DNA from 2 places in the Kitasatospora sp. NPDC052896 genome. Region 2 is predicted to be linked to the other one. Evidence: predicted binding sites of a transcription regulator. Region 2 holds the regulator's gene; the other holds the start of a gene.
The links. Region 2 encodes HrcA, which represses chaperone genes, less so after heat shock. Its sites were predicted from a motif close to TTNGCACTCNGNNNNNCNGAGTGCNAA; they were not measured.
Positions count from the first base shown of each region.

Region 1: the regulator HrcA is predicted to act here: its motif matches at 2,723-2,749, upstream of groES (co-chaperone GroES).

Region 1 covers NZ_JBITZU010000001.1:179,026-189,094, forward strand. Annotated here, with positions in the region: gene ACIGXM_RS00745 (LysR family transcriptional regulator) at 1-398, opposite strand, end outside; gene groL (chaperonin GroEL) at 531-2,159, opposite strand; gene groES (co-chaperone GroES) at 2,274-2,579, opposite strand; gene ACIGXM_RS00760 (SAM-dependent methyltransferase) at 2,813-4,048, shown strand; gene ACIGXM_RS00765 (polysaccharide deacetylase family protein) at 4,024-4,869, opposite strand; gene ACIGXM_RS00770 (hypothetical protein) at 4,962-5,213, opposite strand; gene tsaD (tRNA (adenosine(37)-N6)-threonylcarbamoyltransferase complex transferase subunit TsaD) at 5,225-6,328, opposite strand; gene rimI (ribosomal protein S18-alanine N-acetyltransferase) at 6,321-6,845, opposite strand; gene tsaB (tRNA (adenosine(37)-N6)-threonylcarbamoyltransferase complex dimerization subunit type 1 TsaB) at 6,878-7,531, opposite strand; gene ACIGXM_RS00790 (hypothetical protein) at 7,662-8,243, shown strand; gene ACIGXM_RS00795 (hypothetical protein) at 8,189-8,404, opposite strand; gene tsaE (tRNA (adenosine(37)-N6)-threonylcarbamoyltransferase complex ATPase subunit type 1 TsaE) at 8,523-9,035, opposite strand; gene ACIGXM_RS00805 (alpha/beta fold hydrolase) at 9,133-10,069, opposite strand, start outside.
Region 2 covers NZ_JBITZU010000013.1:60,533-70,601, forward strand. Annotated here, with positions in the region: gene dnaJ (molecular chaperone DnaJ) at 6-1,148, opposite strand; gene hrcA (heat-inducible transcriptional repressor HrcA) at 1,230-2,393, opposite strand; gene htpX (zinc metalloprotease HtpX) at 2,705-3,634, shown strand; gene ACIGXM_RS24130 (hypothetical protein) at 3,668-4,252, shown strand; gene ACIGXM_RS24135 (DUF3097 domain-containing protein) at 4,305-5,138, shown strand; gene hemW (radical SAM family heme chaperone HemW) at 5,145-6,374, opposite strand; gene ACIGXM_RS24145 (AMP-dependent synthetase/ligase) at 6,434-8,347, opposite strand; gene ACIGXM_RS24150 (ABC transporter ATP-binding protein) at 8,551-10,069, shown strand, end outside.

The sequences.
Region 1 (10,069 bases), on a different contig from region 2:
GACTCCGGCGGCTCGGCCTCCACCAGCGACACGCGCACCCCCGGATGGGCGCCCCGCAGCTGGGCGACAGCGGGCGGCACCAGGGTGGAACTCGCGGTCGGGAACGAGACCAGCCGCACCCGCCCGGCCCGCAGCCCGGCGATCGCCGCGACCTCCTCCTCGGCCGCGCTCAGCCCGGCCAGGATCCCGGTGGCGTGCTTGAGCAGCACCTCGCCGGCCTCGCTCAGCTGCATCCCGCGGCCCGCGCGGACCACCAGCGGCAGCTCGACCGCCTTCTCCAGCGCCTTCATCTGCTGGCTGACGGCCGGCTGGGTGCAGCCCAGCTCGCGCGCGGCGGCGGAGAAGGAGCCGGTCCGGGCGACGGCGCGCAGGACCCGGAGATGGCGAGCCTCGATCATGCGTCCGTTATAGGCCCTCGCCCGGCCGGGGCAAAACGCCGCCGGTTCCGGGGCCGGGAAACGGCCGGGGCCCGGCCACCCCCGCGGTGCGGGAGCGGCCGGGCCCCGGTGCGGTACCGGTACCGGCTCGCGTCAGTGCGAGTGGCCGTGGCCGCCGTGCGAGTGGCCGGCCTCGGCCTCCTCCTCCTTCTTCTCCACCACCAGGGTCTCGGTGGTGAGCAGCAGGGAGGCGATCGAGGCGGCGTTCTCCAGCGCGGAGCGGGTGACCTTGACCGGGTCGATGACGCCGGCCTTCACCAGGTCGCCGTACTCACCGGTGGCGGCGTTGTAACCCTGGCCGGCCTCCAGCTCGGCGACCTTGGAGGTGATGACGTAGCCCTCCAGGCCAGCGTTCTGGGCGATCCAGCGCAGCGGCTCGGCCAGCGCCTTGCGGACGACCGCGACACCGGTCGCCTCGTCGCCGTCCAGGCCCAGGCCGCCGTCCAGCACCTTGGCGGCGTGCACCAGGGAGGCGCCACCGCCGGCGACGATGCCCTCCTCGACCGCGGCGCGGGTCGCCGAGATGGCGTCCTCCAGGCGGTGCTTGCGCTCCTTGAGCTCGACCTCGGTGGCCGCGCCGACCTTGATCACGCAGACCCCGCCGGCCAGCTTGGCCAGGCGCTCCTGCAGCTTCTCGCGGTCCCAGTCCGAGTCGGTGTTGGCGATCTCGGCCTTGATCTGGGCCACCCGGCCGGCGACCTCGTCGGCCGCGCCGGCGCCGTCGACGACCGTGGTCTCGTCCTTGGTGATGGTGACCCGGCGGGCGGTGCCGAGCACCTCCAGGCCGGCCTGGTCGAGCTTGAGGCCGACCTCCTCGGAGATGACGGTGGCACCGGTCAGGGTGGCCAGGTCGCCGAGGATGGCCTTGCGGCGGTCACCGAAGCCCGGGGCCTTGACGGCCACCGCGTTGAAGGTGCCACGGATCTTGTTCACCACGAGGGTGGAGAGCGCCTCGCCGTCCACGTCCTCGGCGATGATCAGCAGCGGCTTGGAGGCACCGCCCTGCAGGATCTTCTCCAGCAGCGGGAGCAGCTCCTGGATCGAGGAGATCTTGCCCTGGTTGATCAGGATGTACGGGTCCTCCAGGACCGCCTCCTGGCGCTCCTGGTCGGTGACGAAGTACGGCGACAGGTAGCCCTTGTCGAACTGCATGCCCTCGGTGAAGTCCAGCTCCACGCCGAAGGTGTTGGACTCCTCGACGGTGATCACGCCGTCCTTGCCGACCTTGTCGATCGCCTCCGCGATCAGCTCGCCGACCTGCGGGTCCTGGGCGGAGAGGGAGGCGACGGCGGCGACGTCGTCCTTGCCCTCGATCTCGCGGGCGACCGAGAGCAGGTGCTCGGTGACTGCGGCGACGGCCTTGTCGATGCCCTTCTTCAGGGCGGCCGGGCCGGCGCCGGCGGCGACGTTCCGCAGACCCTCGTTGACCAGGGCCTGGGCCAGCACGGTGGCGGTGGTGGTGCCGTCACCCGCGACGTCGTTGGTCTTGGTGGCGACCTCCTTGACGAGCTGCGCGCCGAGGTTCTCGTACGGGTCGTCGAGCTCGACCTCACGGGCGATGGTGACACCGTCGTTGGTGATGGTCGGGGCGCCGAACTTCTTGTCGATGACGACGTTGCGGCCCTTGGGACCGATGGTCACCTTGACGGTGTCGGCCAGCTTGTTGACACCGCGCTCCAGCGAGCGGCGGGCGTCCTCGTCGAACTGCAGGATCTTCGCCATGATTCCGTTTCCTCGGGATATCTGCGTCACGTGGACCAACAACCGCGCCCCGGGCCCCTGTCACGGGTCCCGGGGCGGGGCGAGGTGGCGGACCGTCAGCCCGCCGGGGCTTGCTTACTTCTCGATGATGGCGAGAACGTCGCGAGCCGAGAGGACGAGGTACTCGTCGCCCTGGTACTTCACCTCGGTGCCGCCGTACTTCGAGTACAGGACGACGTCGCCGACGGCGACGTCGAGCGGCAGACGCTGGCCGTCCTCGAAGCGGCCCGGGCCGACGGCCAGGACGACGCCCTCCTGGGGCTTCTCCTTGGCGGTGTCCGGGATAACCAGGCCGGAGGCCGTGGTGGTCTCGGCGTCGAGCGGCTGGACCACGATGCGGTCCTCAAGCGGCTTGATGGCAACCTTGCTGCTGGTGGTCACGTCCGAGCTCCCCTTCGGAGATTACGGGGTTGTCTAACAGGTAGGTGGGCGACGTCCACGGTCTGCCGTCGCGGGGGTCAGACCGGTTCGGTCGCGTTAGCACTCCCCCTGGGGGGAGTGCCAGGAACGACCATAGGCGGCGGTTAGCACTCAGTCAACCAGAGTGCCAACGGCGCGCCCGACGTCTTTCGCCGGGCCGCTCGGCGCGGGGGCGGAACCGGGACAATGACCGGGTGGAGACCGAGAACTTCGAGCGCCTGCTCACCGACCAGGGCCAGCTGCTGCTGGCCGAACTGCGCGACTACGCGCCCGGGCAGGAGCTGGCGTTGGCCACCCGGCTGCGCCGCGACCACCCGGCGGAGCTGGTCACCGCGGCGCTCGGGCAGGCCGCGCTGCGGCAGCGGGCGGCGGCCAAGTTCGGCGCGGACGCCGAACGGATGTACTTCACCCCCAACGGTGTCGAGCAGTCCACCCGGCGCAGCGTCGCCGAGTGGCGGGCCGGCCGGTTCGCGGCGCTCGGGGTGCGCCGGCTGGCCGACCTGTGCGCCGGCATCGGGGGCGACGCGATCGCCCTGGCCCGGGCCGGGATCTCCGTGGTCGCCGTCGACCGGGACCCGCTGACCTGCGCGGTGGCCGCCGCGAACGCCGCCGCGCTGGGCCTCGCCGAGCTGATCGAGGTGCGCTGCGCCGACGTCACCGAGACCGACCTGACCGGCTTCGACGCGGTCTTCACCGACCCGGCCCGGCGCACCTCGCACGGCCGGGTGTTCGACCCCGAGGCGTACGGGCCGCCGCTCAGCTGGGCGATCGGCGCCGGGCGGGCGGCCCGGTTCGGCGCGCTCAAGGTGGCGCCGGGCATCCCGCACGAGGCGGTGCCCGAGGACGCCGAGGCGGAGTGGGTCTCCGACCACGGCGACGTCAAGGAGGCGGTGCTCTGGTTCGGCACCGACGCCGGCGCCGACCGACCGCACCGGGCCACCCTGCTGCCCGGCGGGCACACCCTGACCGGCGGCCGACTGCCCGACCCGCCGGTGCTGCCCGGCGGCGGGCGCTGGCCGGCGGCCGGGCAGGTCCGCCAGTACCTCTACGAGCCGGACGGCGCGGTGATCCGCGCCCACCTGGTGGCCGAGGTGGCCGAGCTGGTGGACGGCACCCTGATCGACCCGCGGATCGCCTACCTGACCTCCGACCGGCTGGTGCCCACCCCCTACGCCCACGCGTTCGAGCTGACCGACGTGTTGCCGTTCCACGTCAAGCGGCTCAAGGCGCTGCTGCGCGAGCGCGGCGTCGGGACGGTCGTGATCAAGAAGCGCGGGGTCGGGATCACCCCGGAGGAGCTGCGCCGGCAGCTGCGGCCGAGCGGGCCGAACGAGCTGACCGTGATCCTCAGCCGGACCGACCACGGGCCGCTGATGATGCTGGGTCAGCCGGCGCGCGGCCGGGTTCAGCCGGTGGGGGCCTGTATGTAGTCCTCCAGGCGGGCCACGGCGAAGCCCTGCTCCTGGATCCGGCTGAGCAACTCGCCGAACATCTGGGTCATCGTCTCGCCCTTGAGGTCCTGCGGGCCGCGGAAGTGCGCCAGGATGATGTCGCCGGGCCTCAGCTTGTGGTCCCCCGTCTGGTACTGCATGTCGTGTATCTGCATGGTCTCCTGCCAGAGCACGACGGCGCGCGGGCCGCACTGCTGCACGGCGGTGTTGAGGTTGGTGCTGTGCGCGCCGTCGCCGTACGGCGGGCGGAACAGGAACGGCGCGCTGCCGTACTGCTGGGTGAGCACCTGCTGGTCGCCACAGACCTCGGTCTTCTGCTGGGCGAGCGACTTGGTGCTCATCGCCGGGTGGTGCAGCGTGTGGTTCTGGATGTGGTTGCCGAGCGCCTGGAGCGGCTTGAAGTAGCCGTAGTCGTTCCTGATGGCGTCGTCCATCAGGAACATGGTGACCGGGACCTTCAGGTCGTTCATCATCTCGACGAACTTCGGGTCCTTCTCCGCGCCGTCGTCCAGGGTCACGAAGACCACCTTGTCGGTGGTGGGGATCGAGCTGATCACCGGAACCGGGCCGGCGGCGGTCAGCTTGACCGGCTTGTCCACCGGGGCGGCCGGGGCCGGCGGCAGCGGCTGGAGGTTCCACTTCGTCCAGGCCGCGGCAGCGGCCGCGGTGGGCGTGCCCGAGGCCGGGGCGGCCGGGCTGGACGGCACGGCGGACGGGGCCGGGGGCGGCGCGGCGCCGGTGCTCGTCGTGCCCCCACCACTGCCGCCACAGCCGCACACTGCCGCGAGGATCGCCAGCACCCCCAACGCAGAAACCTTTCGCCGGCTCCCGCCCCGCCTCGCCACCACGTGCTCCCCAAGCCCCTGTTTCGAACAGATTCTGGGGAGGAACGCTACCGCGCTTGTACGATTTTCTCACTTACGAAGGACCAGCGATGCGGCGGCCGGGCCAGCAGCCCGGCCGGCGGCTCCGGCACCGCGCCCGGCTCCACGCCCTCGGGCCACCAGCCGATCAGCAGCACCCGCTCGCCCGGAGCGCTGAACAGCTCGGCCCGCTCGGCGCCGGCCAGCGCCGCCAGCGCCGTCGCCTCGGCCCAGGCCAGCAGCTCGGCGCCGCGGCCGTCCGCCGCCCTGGCCTCCCACATCGCCGCCAGGGTCATGCCCCGCCGCCCAACTCGCGGTAGGCCTGGCCGTGCACGTCCCCGTGCGGATCGGAGACCGCGGGTACCGACACCTCGGTGACCGGGAGCGAGGAGTCGGCCGAGAGCTCGATCGCGGAGGGCGAGCGGTCCCGGCGGACCATCTCGGCGCCCAGCGCGGCCACCATCGCGCCGTTGTCGGTGCACAGGCCCGGGCGCGGCACCCGCAGCCGGATGCCGGCCTTCTCGCAGCGCTGTTGGGCCATCGCCCGCAGTCGGGAGTTGGCCGCGACCCCACCGCCGATCATCAGGTGGTCGACGTCGTTGTCCCGGCAGGCCCTGATCGCCTTGCGGGTCAGCACGTCGGTGACCGCCTCCTGGAACGAGGCCGCCACGTCCGCCACCGGGACCGGCTCACCGGCCCGGCGCCTCGCCTCCACCCAGCGGGCCACCGCGGTCTTCAGACCGGAGAAGGAGAAGTCGTACTCCGGGTCGCGCGGGCCGGTCAGCCCGCGCGGGAAGGCGATCGCCTTCGGGTCGCCCTCGCGGGCCATCCGGTCCACCACCGGGCCACCGGGGAAGCCCAGCCCGAGCACCCGGGCCACCTTGTCGAAGGCCTCGCCGGCCGCGTCGTCGATGGTCGCGCCGAGCGGGCGGACGTCGCTGGTGATGTCGGTGGTCAGCAGCAGCGAGGAGTGGCCGCCGGAGACCAGCAGCGCCATCGTCGGCTCGGGCAGCCGGCCGTGCTCCAGCTGGTCCACGCAGATGTGCGAGGCGAGGTGGTTGACCCCGTACAGCGGCTTGTCCAGCGCCCAGGCGTACGCCTTGGCCGCCGAGACGCCGACCAGCAGCGCGCCGGCCAGGCCGGGGCCGGCCGTGACGGCGATGCCGTCCAGATCGCTGCCCTTGATCCCGGCGGTGTCCAGGGCCCGCTGGATGGTCGGGACCATCGCCTCCAGGTGCGCCCGGCTCGCGATCTCCGGGACGACCCCGCCGAAGCGCGCGTGGTCGTTGACGCTGGACGCCACCGCGTCGGCCAGCAGCGTGGTGCCGCGCACGATGCCGACGCCGGTCTCGTCGCAGGAGGTCTCGATGCCCAGGACGAGCGGTTCGTCAGCCATGCGGGGTTTCCTTCGTGTCGGGCTGCTCAAGGTCGTCCGGCTTCAGGTCGTGCCGGTTCGGGTCGTGCCGGTTCGGGTCGGGGTGGTCGAGGCGCATCACCAGGGCGTCCACGTTCGCCGGCTGGTAGTAGCCGCGCCGGATGCCGATCGGTTCGAAGCCGAAGCGCTCGTAGAGCCGCTGGGCCCGGATGTTGTCGATCCGGACCTCCAGCAACAGCTCCGCGCAGCCGCGCCGGGCCGACTCGGCGACCAGGTCGGCCAGCAGCAGCGCGCCGAGGCCACGGCCCTGGTGGGTCTCGTCGACGGCGATGGTCTGCACGTCGCTCTCGACGCCGATCGCCATCAGGCCGGCGTAGCCGACGATCCGGCCGGCCGGACCGGTGGCGACCGTGTAGTACCGGCTGCCGCCCGGATGGGCCTCGGCGAGTTCGGACCAGAACATGCCCGGGGACCAGGCGTCCTCCGGGAAGAGCCGCCGCTCCAGGACCATCAGCGGCTCGATGTCCCACCAGCGCATCGGGCGCAGCGCGGTGGGCGGGCTCACCGCGGTCACGCCGGGAGCACCGCCTTGTAGCCGGCCGGAACCTGGGCGTCGGGCCGGCGCAGGTAGAGCGGGCGGGGCGGCAGCAGCTCGCGGCCGGCGGCCAGCTCGGTGACCGCGAAGTCGGCCAGCGCGCCGGCCGAGACGTGCTCCGGGCCGCGCGCCTCCGGGAAGGTCCCGGGGTAGAGCAGCGCGCCGGCCCCGACCGCGCCCGGCCGGACGGCCAGCTCGCCCGGGCGGTCCACCGCCGGACCCTCGACGCGGCGCCCCTCGGCGTCGTACGAGGCCCAGTAGACCTCCTTGCGCCGGGCGTCGGTGGCGACCGTGAACGGGCCGGTCACGCCCTCGGCCCGGGCCTGGTGGGCGATCGCGTCCAGCGTGCAGACGCCGTGCACCGGCAGGCCGAGCGCGTGGCCGAGCGCGGCGGCGGTGACCAGGCCGACCCGCAGCCCGGTGTACGGGCCCGGGCCGACGCCGACCGCCAGCGCGGTCAGCCGGCGCTTGTCCACCCCGGCCTCGGCGAGCACCCGGCCGATCGCGGGCAGCAGCAGTTCGCCGTGGCGCCGGGCATCGATCTGGAAGGCCTGCGCCAGGACGGCCGTGCCGTCGTGGACGGCGGCGGTGACGGCGGGGGTAGCGGTGTCGAACGCGAGCAGCAGCACGGGTCCAGGTTAGAGGGTCGGCCGGGTCGGCCTTTTGTCCCGGTACGGAACACACGTTCCCGACGGCAGGGAACGGGCCGGGGAACCTGGCACGATGAGCCCGACGGCCCTACGGATGGCGGGAGCACTCATGGCAAGGCTGGGTCCTGGAGTCGTGGTCACCGGGCTGACCCTGGGCGCGCTCGGCGTGGTCGGCCTGCTCGCCGCGCAGGCCGACGGCGCGCAGAACCGGGCCGTCACCGACCAGTCGCAGAGCCGGGTGAGCAACCTCGCACCGGACTCGGCCACCCCCTCCCCCGGTGCCGCCGCCTCCCCGGCCGCCGTCCCCGCGCTGCCGGCCGGCTCGGGCACCGGGCGCCGGGTGGTCTACTCGGTGGGTTCGAAGGCCGTGTGGCTGGTCGACCCGAAGAAGAACCCACAGGTCCAGGCCGCCTTCACGGTCCAGCGCGGCTCGGTGGACCCGGCCCCGGGGACCTACGCGGTGTTCAGCCGGTCGGCGGCGACCACCGGCGGCGACGGCCGGCAGGTCGAACACGTGGTCCGGTTCACCCAGCTGGGCGGCGTGGTGATCGGCTTCAGCGCGGCCGTGGACGGCTCGACCCCGGCCGCCGACCCGACGGCCAGGACCGGCGGCATCCGGGAGACCCGGCAGGACGCTCAGTCGCTCTGGGACTTCGCCCCGACCGGCACCCGGGTCACCGTCGTCCCCTGAGCCTTCGCCTCGGGCTTCCCCTGCTGGGCCGGGGCCGGCTTCGGCGGGGTGCAGACCGCGGCGGCCGCCGCGTTGGCGGCCAGCAGTTCGCGCATGCCGACACCGGCAGTCGGCTCGGGACCGCGCTTGACGGTCGCTTCGGAGCTGGCGGTGCTCGACATGGCGCCTCCCTAGTTAGGCACACCTAACTGCAAAGACCATCCCATCACGCGCACCGCTCCGGCCGCAACATCTTGCCGACACACTGTCGGGAAACCGCACCCAGGGGTGAACCGCACCTCAGTCGCGTTCCAGCGCGGCCAGGTCCACCCCGTCCCAGCGGCTGCCCAGCCCGGTCAGGGTGACCCGGCGGGGGTCGCCGGCGTCCTCGGCCGGGTCGCTCGCGTCGTCCCCGACGGCCCGCTCGATCCGCACCTCCAGCCGCTCCTCGGCGAGCTGCTCGACCTTGCCCTCTCCCCACTCGACCACCACCACCGACTCCGGCAGCGAGACGTCCAGGTCGAGGTCCTCCATCTCGTCCAACCCGCCGCCGAGCCGGTAGGCGTCCACGTGCACCAGGGCCGGGCCACCGACCAGCGAGGGGTGCACCCGGGCGATCACGAAGGTCGGCGAGGTGACCGGGCCGCGCACGCCCAGTCCCTCCCCCAGGCCACGGGTCAGCGTGGTCTTGCCGGCGCCGAGCTCGCCGGAGAGCAGCACCAGGTCGCCGGGGCGCAACAGCCCCGCCAGCCGGCCGCCCAACCGGTTCATCCGCTCGGCGGTGGGGACGGTGAGAGTCGTGTACGCGCCCATGGTTCCTCTGTCCGGGATCGGTCGGTCCGAGCCCAACGGTGCCACATCGGGGGCGTGGAACGTCGACCCGTCCGGGCGAGGACGGGACGGGCGGCGGTCAGTCGCCGATCGGCAGGTCGCGGACGGCCGGTGGAACCGGGAGGGCCGCCCGCTCGGCGGCCCGCCGGAGCAGCGCGGCCAGCTCGCCGTTCACCCGTTCGGGCGTTTCCAGCATCACCAGGTGGCCGGTGTCGGGCAGCAGCACCAGCTCGGCTCCCGGCAGCTCGCGGGCGATCGCCTCGCTGTAGACCGGCGGGGTCAGCAGGTCCTTCGTCCCGGCCAGTACCAGCGCCGGCAGGCCGGCCAGCGCCCGCAGCGCGGCGGTCTTCTCGTGCCCGGCGAAGACCGGGTAGAACTCCGCGACCACGTCGATCGGCGTGCTGTCCAGCAGCTGCTCGGCGAACCGGACCACCGCCGGATCGACGGCCTCGGAGCCGAACGAGAACCGGCGGTAGAGCACCCCGGCGAAGTCCGAGCCGACCCGCCGGGCCGCCTCCACCAGGCCGGTCTGGCTGCCCAACAGCTTCACCACTCCCGGCCCGACCCGCCGCCAGAGCCGCGCCCCGGCCGGCGGCAGCCCGAAGGTCGCCGCGTCCCAGCCGCCCGCCAGGGTGCCGAGCAGCGCGACGCCCACCACCCGGCCGCCCGGGTCGGCCCGGAACAGCTCGGGGTGCTGGTCGGCCAGCGCCATCACGGTCATGCCGCCCATCGAGTGGCCCACCAGCACCAGCGGCCCGGTCGGCGCCACCGCGTCCAGCACCGCCTTGAGGTCGGCGCCCAGCTGGTCGATGCTGGCCGGCTCGCCCGCGAGGTGGGAGCGGGAGCGCTCGGAGCGGCCGTGGCTGCGCTGGTCCCAGAAGACCAGCCGCAGGCCGGCCGCACGGAACGCGGCGCGCTGGAAGTGCCAGGAGTCCTGGTTGAGGCAGTAGCCGTGGCAGAAGACCACGGTCAGCGGCGCGGCCGTGGCCGACTCCGAACCGTCCTGCCCCGGCTCG
Region 2 (10,069 bases):
GCGGTTCAGCGGCCGTTGAACGCGTCCTTCAGGCGCGAGAACAGCCCCTGCTGGCCGGGCGCGAAGTGGCCGGAGGGCCGCTCCTCGCCGCGCATCACCGCGAGCCGGCGCAGCAGCTCCTCCTGCTCGGTGTCGAGCTTGGTGGGCGTCTGCACCTCGACATGCACTATCAGGTCGCCCCGGCCGCCGCCGCGCAGGTGGGTGACGCCCCGCCCGTGCAGCGGGATCGACTGGCCGGACTGGGTGCCGGGCCGGATGTCGACCTCCTCCAGACCGTCCAGGGTCTGCAGCGGCACCTGGGTGCCGAGCGCCGCGGCGGTCATCGGGATGGTCACCGTGCAGTGCAGGTCGTCGCCGCGGCGCTGGAAGACCGCGTGGTTGGTCTCGGCGATCTCGACGTAGAGGTCGCCGGCCGGGCCGCCGCCGGGGCCGACCTCGCCCTCGCCGGCCAGCTGGATCCGGGTGCCGTTGTCGACCCCGGCCGGGATCTTGACGGTGAGCGTGCGGCGGGCGCGCACCCGGCCGTCGCCGGCGCACTCGGGGCACGGGGTCGGCACGACCGTGCCGAAGCCCTGGCACTGCGGGCAGGGGCGGGAGGTCATGACCTGGCCCAGGAAGGACCGGGTGACCTGGGAGACCTCGCCCTTGCCGCGGCACATGTCACAGGTCTGCGCGGAGGTGCCGGGGGCCGCGCCCTCGCCGCTGCAGGTGGTGCAGGTGACCGCGGTGTCGACCTGGAGTTCCTTGGTGGTGCCGAAGGCGGCCTCCTCCAGGGTGATCTCCAGCCGGATCATGGCGTCCTGGCCGCGCCGGGTGCGCGAGCGCGGGCCGCGCTGGCCCGAGGCGGCGCCGAAGAAGGCGTCCATGATGTCGGAGAAGCCGAAGCCGGCCGCGCCGGCGCCGAAGCCGCCCGCGCCGCCCCCGCCGTTCGGCGAGAGCGGGTCGCCGCCGAGGTCGTAGACCTGCCGCTTGGCGGGGTCGGAGAGCACCTCGTAGGCGGCGTTGATCTCCTTGAACCGCTCCTGCGTCTTCGGGTCCGGGTTGACGTCCGGGTGCAGTTCGCGTGCGAGGCGCCGGAACGCCTTCTTGATCTCGTCCTGCCCCGCATCCCGTCGGACGCCGAGTACCGCGTAGTAGTCCGTGGCCACCAAATGCTCCGCTTGTTCCGCCTGTAGAAGTGCTTGCGACTGGTCTCGGCCACCTGCCGGGTCCGGCAGGTGGGTGCTTCTCTACGACTCGGCCAGGATCTGGCCCACGTACCGTGCCACCGCTCGCACCGCCCCCATTGTGCCCGGATAGTCCATCCGGGTCGGGCCGATCACACCCAGTTTCGCCACGCTCTCGTCGCCCGAACCGTAACCGACCGAGACGATGGAGGTGGAATTCAGACCCTCGTAGTCGTTCTCCCGGCCGATCCGGACGGTCATCCCGGCGTCCGCCGTCTCACCCAGCAGACGGAGCAGGACGACCTGCTCCTCCAGGGCCTCCAGCACCGGCTGGATGGTCAGCGGGAAGTCGTGGCCGAACCTGGTCAGGTTGGCGGTGCCGGCCAGCATGATCCGCTCCTCGTTCTGCTCCACCAGGGACTCGAAGAGGGTCGAGAGCACGGTGGTGACGGTCGGCCGGTCGGCCGGTTCGAAGGAGGCCGGGAGGTCCTCGACCAGCGCCGGCACGTCCGGGAAGCGGCAGCCGGCGGCCCGGGCGTTCAGCCGGGTCCGCAGGTCGGCCAGGGTGGTCTCGCGGACCGGGCCCGGGCAGTCGACGACCCGCTGCTCGACCCGGCCGGTGTTGGTGATCAGCACCAGCATCACCTTGGTCGGGGCGATCAGCACCAGCTCGACGTGCCGGACCGTGGACCGGCTCAGCGACGGGTACTGCACCACCGCGACCTGACGGGTCAGCTGGGCGAGCAGCCGGACGGTGCGGGCCACCACGTCGTCGAGGTCCACCGCGCCGTCCAGGAAGTGCCGGATCGCCCGGCGCTCGGGCGCGCTCATCGGCTTGACCTCGGCCAGCCGGTCGACGAAGAGCCGGTAGCCCTTGTCGGTCGGGATCCGGCCCGCGCTGGTGTGCGGCTGCTGGATGTAGCCGTCCTCCTCCAGCGTGGCCATGTCGTTGCGGACCGTGGCCGGGGAGACGCCCAGGTTGTGCCGCTCCACCAGGGCCTTGGAGCCGACCGGCTCCTCGGTGCCCACGTAGTCCTGCACAATGGCCCGCAGCACGGCGAGCTTGCGCTCGTCCAGCGGACGGATGTCGCCGTGCGACTCGACCAGCCCGCGCGGGGTGATCGGGGGCCTGGCGCCGGACGGACGTGCGGCCCTCGCGGCCGACGGGCCGTCGGACGCCGACTCGCGCCCGGTCGGTCGGGAGCCGGACTCGGGTTCGTCGAACATGGCACGCACCTCCCTCTTCGCGCGTTGTCCTGGTGCCAGGCCTTGCGGTGTCGGTTGATCGCTTTGGCACTCTGCTCAGCAGAGTGCCAGAACGGTACCTGCCAGTGTAAGGCCCGGGTCCGACAGCAGGAACGCCCTGGCCCGGGATGCCACGCGGATCACGTCGCGTCCGGCCGGTGCGCCCGCCCCGTGGCGGGGCCCGGACCGGGCGCGACGCGCGAGCGCGGAAGCCCCGGCAGGGGTGGTGCCTGCGACCGGACGAAGTGGCAGCATCGATAGCGTTTCTAGACGGAAAGATCTGAGGAGCAACCATGTCGGCGTCTGGCCCCCACACCCGCTTCGCGCCCGACCGTGGTCTGACCGGGCGGATGGTCACCACCATGTTCCTGATCGGGCTGCTGTACGTCGGTTTCACCGGGGTGCTGATCGTGCTGCTGCGGGGGGCCTGGCCACTCGTGGTGCTGCTCGCCGGCGGGCTGTTCGTGGCGCAGTTCTGGTTCAGTGACAAGATCACCGAGCGGGCCATGGGCGCCCACGAGGTCACCCCCGAGCAGTACCCGCAGCTGCACGGCACCATTGACCGGCTCTGCGCGCTGGCCGACATGCCCAAGCCCCGGGTCGCGGTCGCCAACAACGACATGCCCAACGCCTTCGCCACCGGCCGCAACCCGCAGAACTCGGTGGTCTGCGTCACCACCGGCCTGCTGCGCCGGCTGGAGCCGGAGGAGCTGGAGGGCGTGCTCGCCCACGAGTTGTCGCACGTCGCCCACCGGGACGTCGCGGTGATGACGGTGGCCGGCTTCCTCGGCGTGCTGGCCGGTGCGATCACCCGGATCGCGCTCTACAGCGGGATGATGAGCGGCGGCAACAACCGGAACAACAACAACGACAACTCCGCCGCGATCGCGATGATCCTCATCCCGCTGGTGTCGATGGTGGTCTACGCGATCAGCTTCCTGCTCACCCGGCTGCTCTCCCGCTACCGCGAGCTGGCCGCCGACCGGGCCGCCGCCCAGCTCACCGGCCGGCCCAGCGCGCTGGCCTCGGCGCTCACCAAGGTGACCGGCCAGATCGCCGCGATTCCGACCCAGGACCTGCGCAAGGCGCAGCCGTACAACGCCTTCTACTTCGCCCCCGCGCTGAACGCCCGGGAGGCGGCCAGCCAGCTGATGTCCACTCACCCGAGCCTGGAACAGCGGCTGGAGCAGCTGGCCAAGATCTCGGCCGAGCTGGGACGCTGAGCCCCCTGAGACCGACCTGAGGAAGGAACGACCGTGGGTTTCCTGGATGCGCTGCTCGGCCGGAGCAAGCCGGTCCGGCCGGACCTCGACCAGCTCTTCGGCGTGCCGTCCGCGGCCCTGACCCTGGAGGCCGCCGCCGGCTTCAAACCGACCGGGCGCGGCTCGGTCTGCTTCGCCGCCGTCGAGGGCGGGGCGTTCGGCGAGGTGGAGCGGCAGGTGCGGGCGCTGCTGGACGCCGACACCGCCTCGGGCGGGGTGCCGGTCGAGGCCAGCCAGGACGACTACGGGTACTCCTGGCTGCTCGCCCGGCACGCCCCGGAGGAGCTGCCGGAGCTGGTCAACGACCTGCACGCGGTCAACAGCGAGCTGGAGGCGAACGGCTTCGGGCCGCAGCTGCTCTGCTCGCTGGTGGGCTTCCGCAACGAGGCCGGGCAGTCGCTGGCGCTGGTGTACCTGTACAAGCGCGGCACGTTCTACCCCTTCGCCCCGATGCCGGGCGGCGGGGAGCGCCGCAACAGCCCGCTGGAGCTGCAGGTGAAGGCGATGCTGGGGAACGACCTGCGGGTGGAGTCCGACCTCAGCCGCTGGTTCCCGGTCTGGGGCGCGCCGGGTCTGTGAGCCGGCGCCGGGCGGGCCGGAGTGGGCGTCAGGCTGCCTATAGTCGCTGGTTATGCGGAGCACTCAGTACGGACCCGACCTCACCCCGCCCTGGAAGCGGCAGCGGCCCGCGCCGGAGGTGGCCGCCGAGCGCGACCTCGTGGTGGAGGAGGCGGCCACCGGCTTCTGCGGCGCGGTGGTGCGCTGCGAGAAGACCGCCGAGGGGGTGACCGTCACCCTGGAGGACCGGTTCGGCAAGCACCGGGTCTTCCCGCTGGTACCGCGCGGCTTCCTGCTGGACGGCCAGCTGGTGACCCTGGTGCGGCCCGGCTGGGCCGCACCGGGCCCGCACCGCCCGGCCCGCACCGCCTCCGGCTCGCTGGCGGTGCCGGGCGCCCGGGCCCGGGTGGCCCGCGAGTCGCGGATCTACGTCGAGGGACGGCACGACGCCGAGCTGGTCGAGCGGGTCTGGGGCGACGACCTGCGGATCGAGGGCGTCGTGGTGGAGTACCTGGAGGGGATCGACGACCTGCCGGCCATCGTCGCCGACTTCGCCCCGGGCGGCGGGCGGCGGCTCGGCGTGCTGGTCGACCACCTGCTGCCCGGCACCAAGGAGCAGCGGATCGCCGCGGCGGTGACCGGCGAGGCGGTGCTCGTGGTCGGCCACCCGTTCGTCGACGTGTGGGAGGCGGTCAAACCGGCCAGCGTGGGCATCGCCAGCTGGCCGCGGGTACCGCACGGCGAGTCGTGGAAGGAGGGGATCTGCCGGCGGCTGGGCTGGCCGGTGGACACCCCGGCCGCCTGGAAGCGGATCCTCTCCTCGGTGAACTCCTTCCGCGACCTGGAGCCCGAGCTGCTGGGCAAGGTGGAGGAGTTGATCGACTTCGTCACCCAGCCGGGCAGCTGAGCGCGGTCAGTCGACCAGGTCGCGAACGACGGCGTCGGCGAGCAGCCGGCCGCGCAGGGTCAGCGCGGCCCGGCCGGCCGCGAAGGCCTCGGCGGCCAGCAGACCGTCCGCCAGGGCCTGCTCGGCGGCCTTGCGGCCGGCCGGGGCGAGCAGGTCGAGCGGGCAGCCCTCGACCAGTCGCAGCTCCAGCAGGATCCGCTCCACCCGGCGGTCCTCGGCGGCCAGCACCTCGCGCCCCAGCCCCGGCGTGCGGCCCTCGGCGAGCGCCTGCGCGTAGGCCGCGGGGTGCTTGGCGTTCCACCATCGCACGCCCCCGACGTGACTATGTGCGCCCGGCCCGGCGCCCCACCAGTCGGCGCCGGTCCAGTAGAGCTCGTTGTGCCGGCAGCGGCCCGCCGGCGTGGTGGCCCAGTTGGAGACCTCGTACCAGGCGTAGCCGGCCGCCGCGAGCGCCTGCTCGGCGATCAGGTAGCGGTCGGCGTGCACGTCGTCGTCGACCATCGGCAGCTCGCCGCGCCTGATCCGGGCGGCCAGCCTGGTGCCGTCCTCGACGATCAGCGAGTAGGCGGAGACGTGGTCCGGGCCGGCGCCGATCGCGGCGTCCAGCGAGGCCCGCCAGTCGTCGTCGGACTCCCCCGGCGTGCCGTAGATCAGGTCCAGGTTGACGTGCTCGAAGCCGGCAGCGCGGGCCTCGGCGACGCAGGCCTCCGGCCGGCCGGGGGTGTGGTGCCGGTCCAGCAGCGCGAGCACGTGCGGGCGGGCGCTCTGCATGCCGAACGAGATCCGGTTGAAGCCGCCCTCGCGCAACTCTGCCAGGTACGCCGGGTCGACCGACTCCGGGTTGGCCTCGGTGGTCACCTCGGCGTCCGGCGCCAGGCTGAACTCGTCGCGGATCGCCGTCAGCGCGGAGACCAGGTCACGGGCCGGCAGCAGGGTGGGCGTGCCGCCGCCGAGGAAGACCGTGCGGACCGGGAGCTCGGCCTCGCCCAGCACCCGGCGGGCCAGCCGGATCTCGGCGACCAGGTTCTGCGCGTAGGTCTCCTGCGAGGCCACCGCGCCCGAGGAGCGCAGCTCGGTGGCGGTGTAGGTGTTGAAGTCGCAGTACCCGCAGCGGGTCGCGCAGTACGGCACGTGGAGGTAGAAACCGAACGGGCGCTCGCCGATTCCGGCCAGGGCGTGGGCGGGCAGCGAGCCGTCGGACGGCACGGGTTCGCCGTCGGGGAGTGCGGAGGGCATGCCCCCATTGTCCGGTACGACCGGGCGGACTCGGCCGGCCGTACCGGAACGGGCGGGGCTCAGGCCTCGTTGGCGCCCGCGTACATCTCGGTGACCGCGTCGGCGTAGGTGCGCTCGACCACCGGCCGCTTGATCTTGAGGCTCGGGGTCAGCTCGCCGTGCTCGACGTCCAGGTCGCGCGGGAGCAGGGTGAACTTCTTGATCGTCTGCCAGCGCTGCAGCTCACCGTTGAGCCGCTGCACGTAGCCCTCGATCAGGGTGCGCACCTCGGGCGTCGCGCAGACCTCCGCGTACGTCCTGCCCGGCACCCCCTTCTCGGTCGCCCAGGGCATGATCGCCGTCTCGTCCAGCGAGATCAGCGCGGTGCAGTAGTTGCGGCCGTTGCCGATCACCAGGATGTTGCTGACGAACGGGCAGAGCGCCTTGAACTTGCCCTCGACCTCGCTGGGCGCCACGTACTTGCCGCCGGAGGTCTTGAACATGTCCTTCTTGCGGTCGGTGATCCGCAGGTAGCCGCCCTCGGTGAGCTCGCCGACGTCGCCGGTGTGGAACCAACCGTCCGACTCCAGCACCTCGGCGGTCTGCTCCGGCAGCTCGTGGTAGCCGCGCATCACGCCCGGTCCGCGCAGCAGGATCTCGCCGTCCTCGGCGATCCGCACCTCGGTGCCCGGCAGCGGCACGCCGACCGTGCCGATCCGGACGTCCTCGGCCGGGTTGACCGCGGAACCGGCGCTGGTCTCGGTGAGCCCGTAGCCCTCCAGGATCGGCACCCCGGCCCCGAGGAAGAAGTAGCCGATCTCCGGCGCCAGCGCGGCGCTGCCGGAGACCGAGCCGCGCAGCCGGCCGCCGAACGCGGCCCGGATCTTGGCGTAGACCAGCTTGTCGGCGATGGTGTGCTGGAGTCCGAGCCCGAACGGCACGCTGTCCCGGCCGGTGGCGATCCGGTTCTCCTGGCTGACCCGGGCGTGCTGCCGGGCCACCTTCGCCGCCCAGAGGAAGATCTTGTACTTGGCGCCGCCCTCCGTCCGGGCCTTGCCGGCGATGCCGTTGTAGACCTTCTCGAAGATCCGCGGCGCGGAGGCCATCAGGGTGGGGCGGACCACCGGCAGGTTGTGGATGATCCGGTCCACCCGACCGTCCACCGCCATCACGTGGCCGGTGGCGATCTGGCCGCAGATCAGGGTCTTGCCGAACACGTGCGACAGCGGCAGCCACATGAACTGCACGTCGTCCGAGCGCAGCATCCCGCTCTCCTGCTGGGCCACCCCCTCGTAGGCCCAGCAGTCGTGCACCAGCCGGACGCCCTTGGGCCGGCCGGTGGTGCCGGAGGTGTAGATCAGGGTGGCCAGCTGCTCGCGGTCGAGCGCCTCGACCGCGCGCTCCACCGCCTCCGGGTGCTCCTTGAGGTGGCCGGCGCCGCGCTCCTCCAGCTCGGCCAGGGTGAGCACCTCCAGACCGGCTGCCGCGGGCCGCTCGGCCGGCGCGTCGAACAGCACGACGTGCGCCAGGGCCGGCAGCCGGTCGCGCTCGGCGATCGCCTTGTCGAGCTGCTTGGCGTTCTCCGCGAAGAGCACCTTGCTGCCGGAGTTGCCGAGGATGAAGGCGGTCTCGTCGGCGTTGGTGCTCGGGTAGACGGTCGTGGTGGCCGCGCCGGCGCACATGTTGCCGAGGTCGGCGAGGATCCACTCGATCCGGGTCGAGGAGGCGATGGCGACCCGGTCCTCGGCCTCCACGCCCAGCGCCATCAGGCCGGCCGCGATGTTCCGCACCCGGACCGCCGTCTGCGCCCAGGTCATCGACCGCCACTGCTCGGCGCCCGGGGCGCCGTCGGCGGCGTGCTCGTCGACCGGGACCGGGTACCGGTACGCCTCATTGTCAGGGGTGGCCTCTACCCTGCTGAAGAACAGATGCGCTACTGAGGCCGGGCGCCCGGCGATCGTGTCAGTACCGATCAGGGACTGCGCTGAACTCAACGAGACCTCCGGGGGACCAGGTGGCCGAGGGTGGAAGCCGAGCGGGTGTGGGGGTGGTCCGCCCGACAGACTTGTTAACTCGCTGGTAACAAGGGCTGACGACAGCCTAGGGGTTATCGGGCCACCGGCGTAAGACCACCGGCGCAAGAGGTTCACTCAGAATGAGCTTGCGCACACCTCCTGCCGACAACGAGAGTTTCCGAGTGCTCATCCGACTCCTCAGGGCCCACTTGGGGCCCTACTCCAAACCCATCTCACTGCTGGTACTGCTCCAGCTCGTCTCCACCATCGCCGCGCTCTACCTGCCCACGCTCAACGCCGACATCATCGACAACGGCGTGGTCAAGGGCGACACCTCGTACATCCTGCGGACCGGCGGGGTGATGATCGGGGTCACCCTGGTCCAGGCGCTCTGCTCGATCGGCGCCGTCTTCTTCGGCGCGCGCACCGCGATGGCGCTCGGCCGGGACATCCGCACCTCGGTCTTCGACCGGGTGCAGAGCTTCTCCTCGAGGGAGCTCGGCCGGTTCGGCGCGCCCTCGCTGATCACCCGCACCACCAATGACGTCCAGCAGGTGCAGATGCTGGTCCTGATGACGTTCACGCTCATGGTCGCCGCACCGATCATGTGCGTGGGCGGCATCATCATGGCGCTCAACCAGGACGTCGAGCTCTCCTCGCTGCTGATCGTCGCGGTGCCGCTGCTCGGTGTCCTGGTGACGCTGCTGATCCGCCAGCTGCGCCCGCAGTTCCGTAGCATGCAGACCAAGATCGACACTGTCAACCGCATCCTGCGCGAGCAGATCAGCGGGATCCGGGTGATCCGGGCCTTCGTCAAGGACGGCCACGAGCAGCGCCGGTTCGACACCGCCAACACCGACCTGACCGGCACCTCGCTGCGGGTCGGCCAGCTGCTGGCGCTGATGTTCCCGACCGTGATGCTGGTGGTGAACTGCTCCAGCGTCGCCGTGCTCTGGTTCGGCGCGCACCGGATCGACAGCGGTGGGATGCAGGTCGGCGCGCTGACCGCCTTCCTGTCCTACCTGATGCAGATCCTGATGAGCGTCATGATGGCCACCTTCATGTTCATGATGGTGCCGCGCGCCGAGGTGTGCGCCGAGCGCATCGTGGAGGTGCTGGACACCGAGTCCAGCGTCGTCCCGCCGCACGCGCCGGTCACCGAACTGCGGGCGCACGGCCACCTGGACCTGCGCGGCGTCGAGTTCCGCTACCCGGGCGCCGAGGCCCCGGTGCTGCGCGGGATCGACATCGCCGCCCGGCCCGGCGAGACCACCGCCGTGATCGGCAGCACCGGCAGCGGCAAGAGCACCCTGCTCGGGCTGATACCGCGGCTGTTCGACGCCACCGACGGCGAGGTCCTGGTCAACGGCGTGAACGTGCGCGAGCTCGACCCGGCCAAGCTGGCCGAGTCGGTCGGCCTGGTGCCGCAGAAGCCGTACCTGTTCTCCGGCACGGTGGCCAGCAACCTGCGCTATGGCCGGCCCGACGCCACCGACGAGGAGCTCTGGCACGCGCTGGAGACCGCCCAGGCGAAGGACTTCGTGTCGCGCCTGGAGGGTGGCCTGGAGGCCCCGATCGCGCAGGGCGGCAGCAACGTCTCCGGCGGCCAGCGGCAGCGCCTCGCGATCGCCCGGGCACTGGTCCGCAAGCCGCAGATCTACCTCTTCGACGACTCCTTCTCGGCCCTCGACTACGCCACCG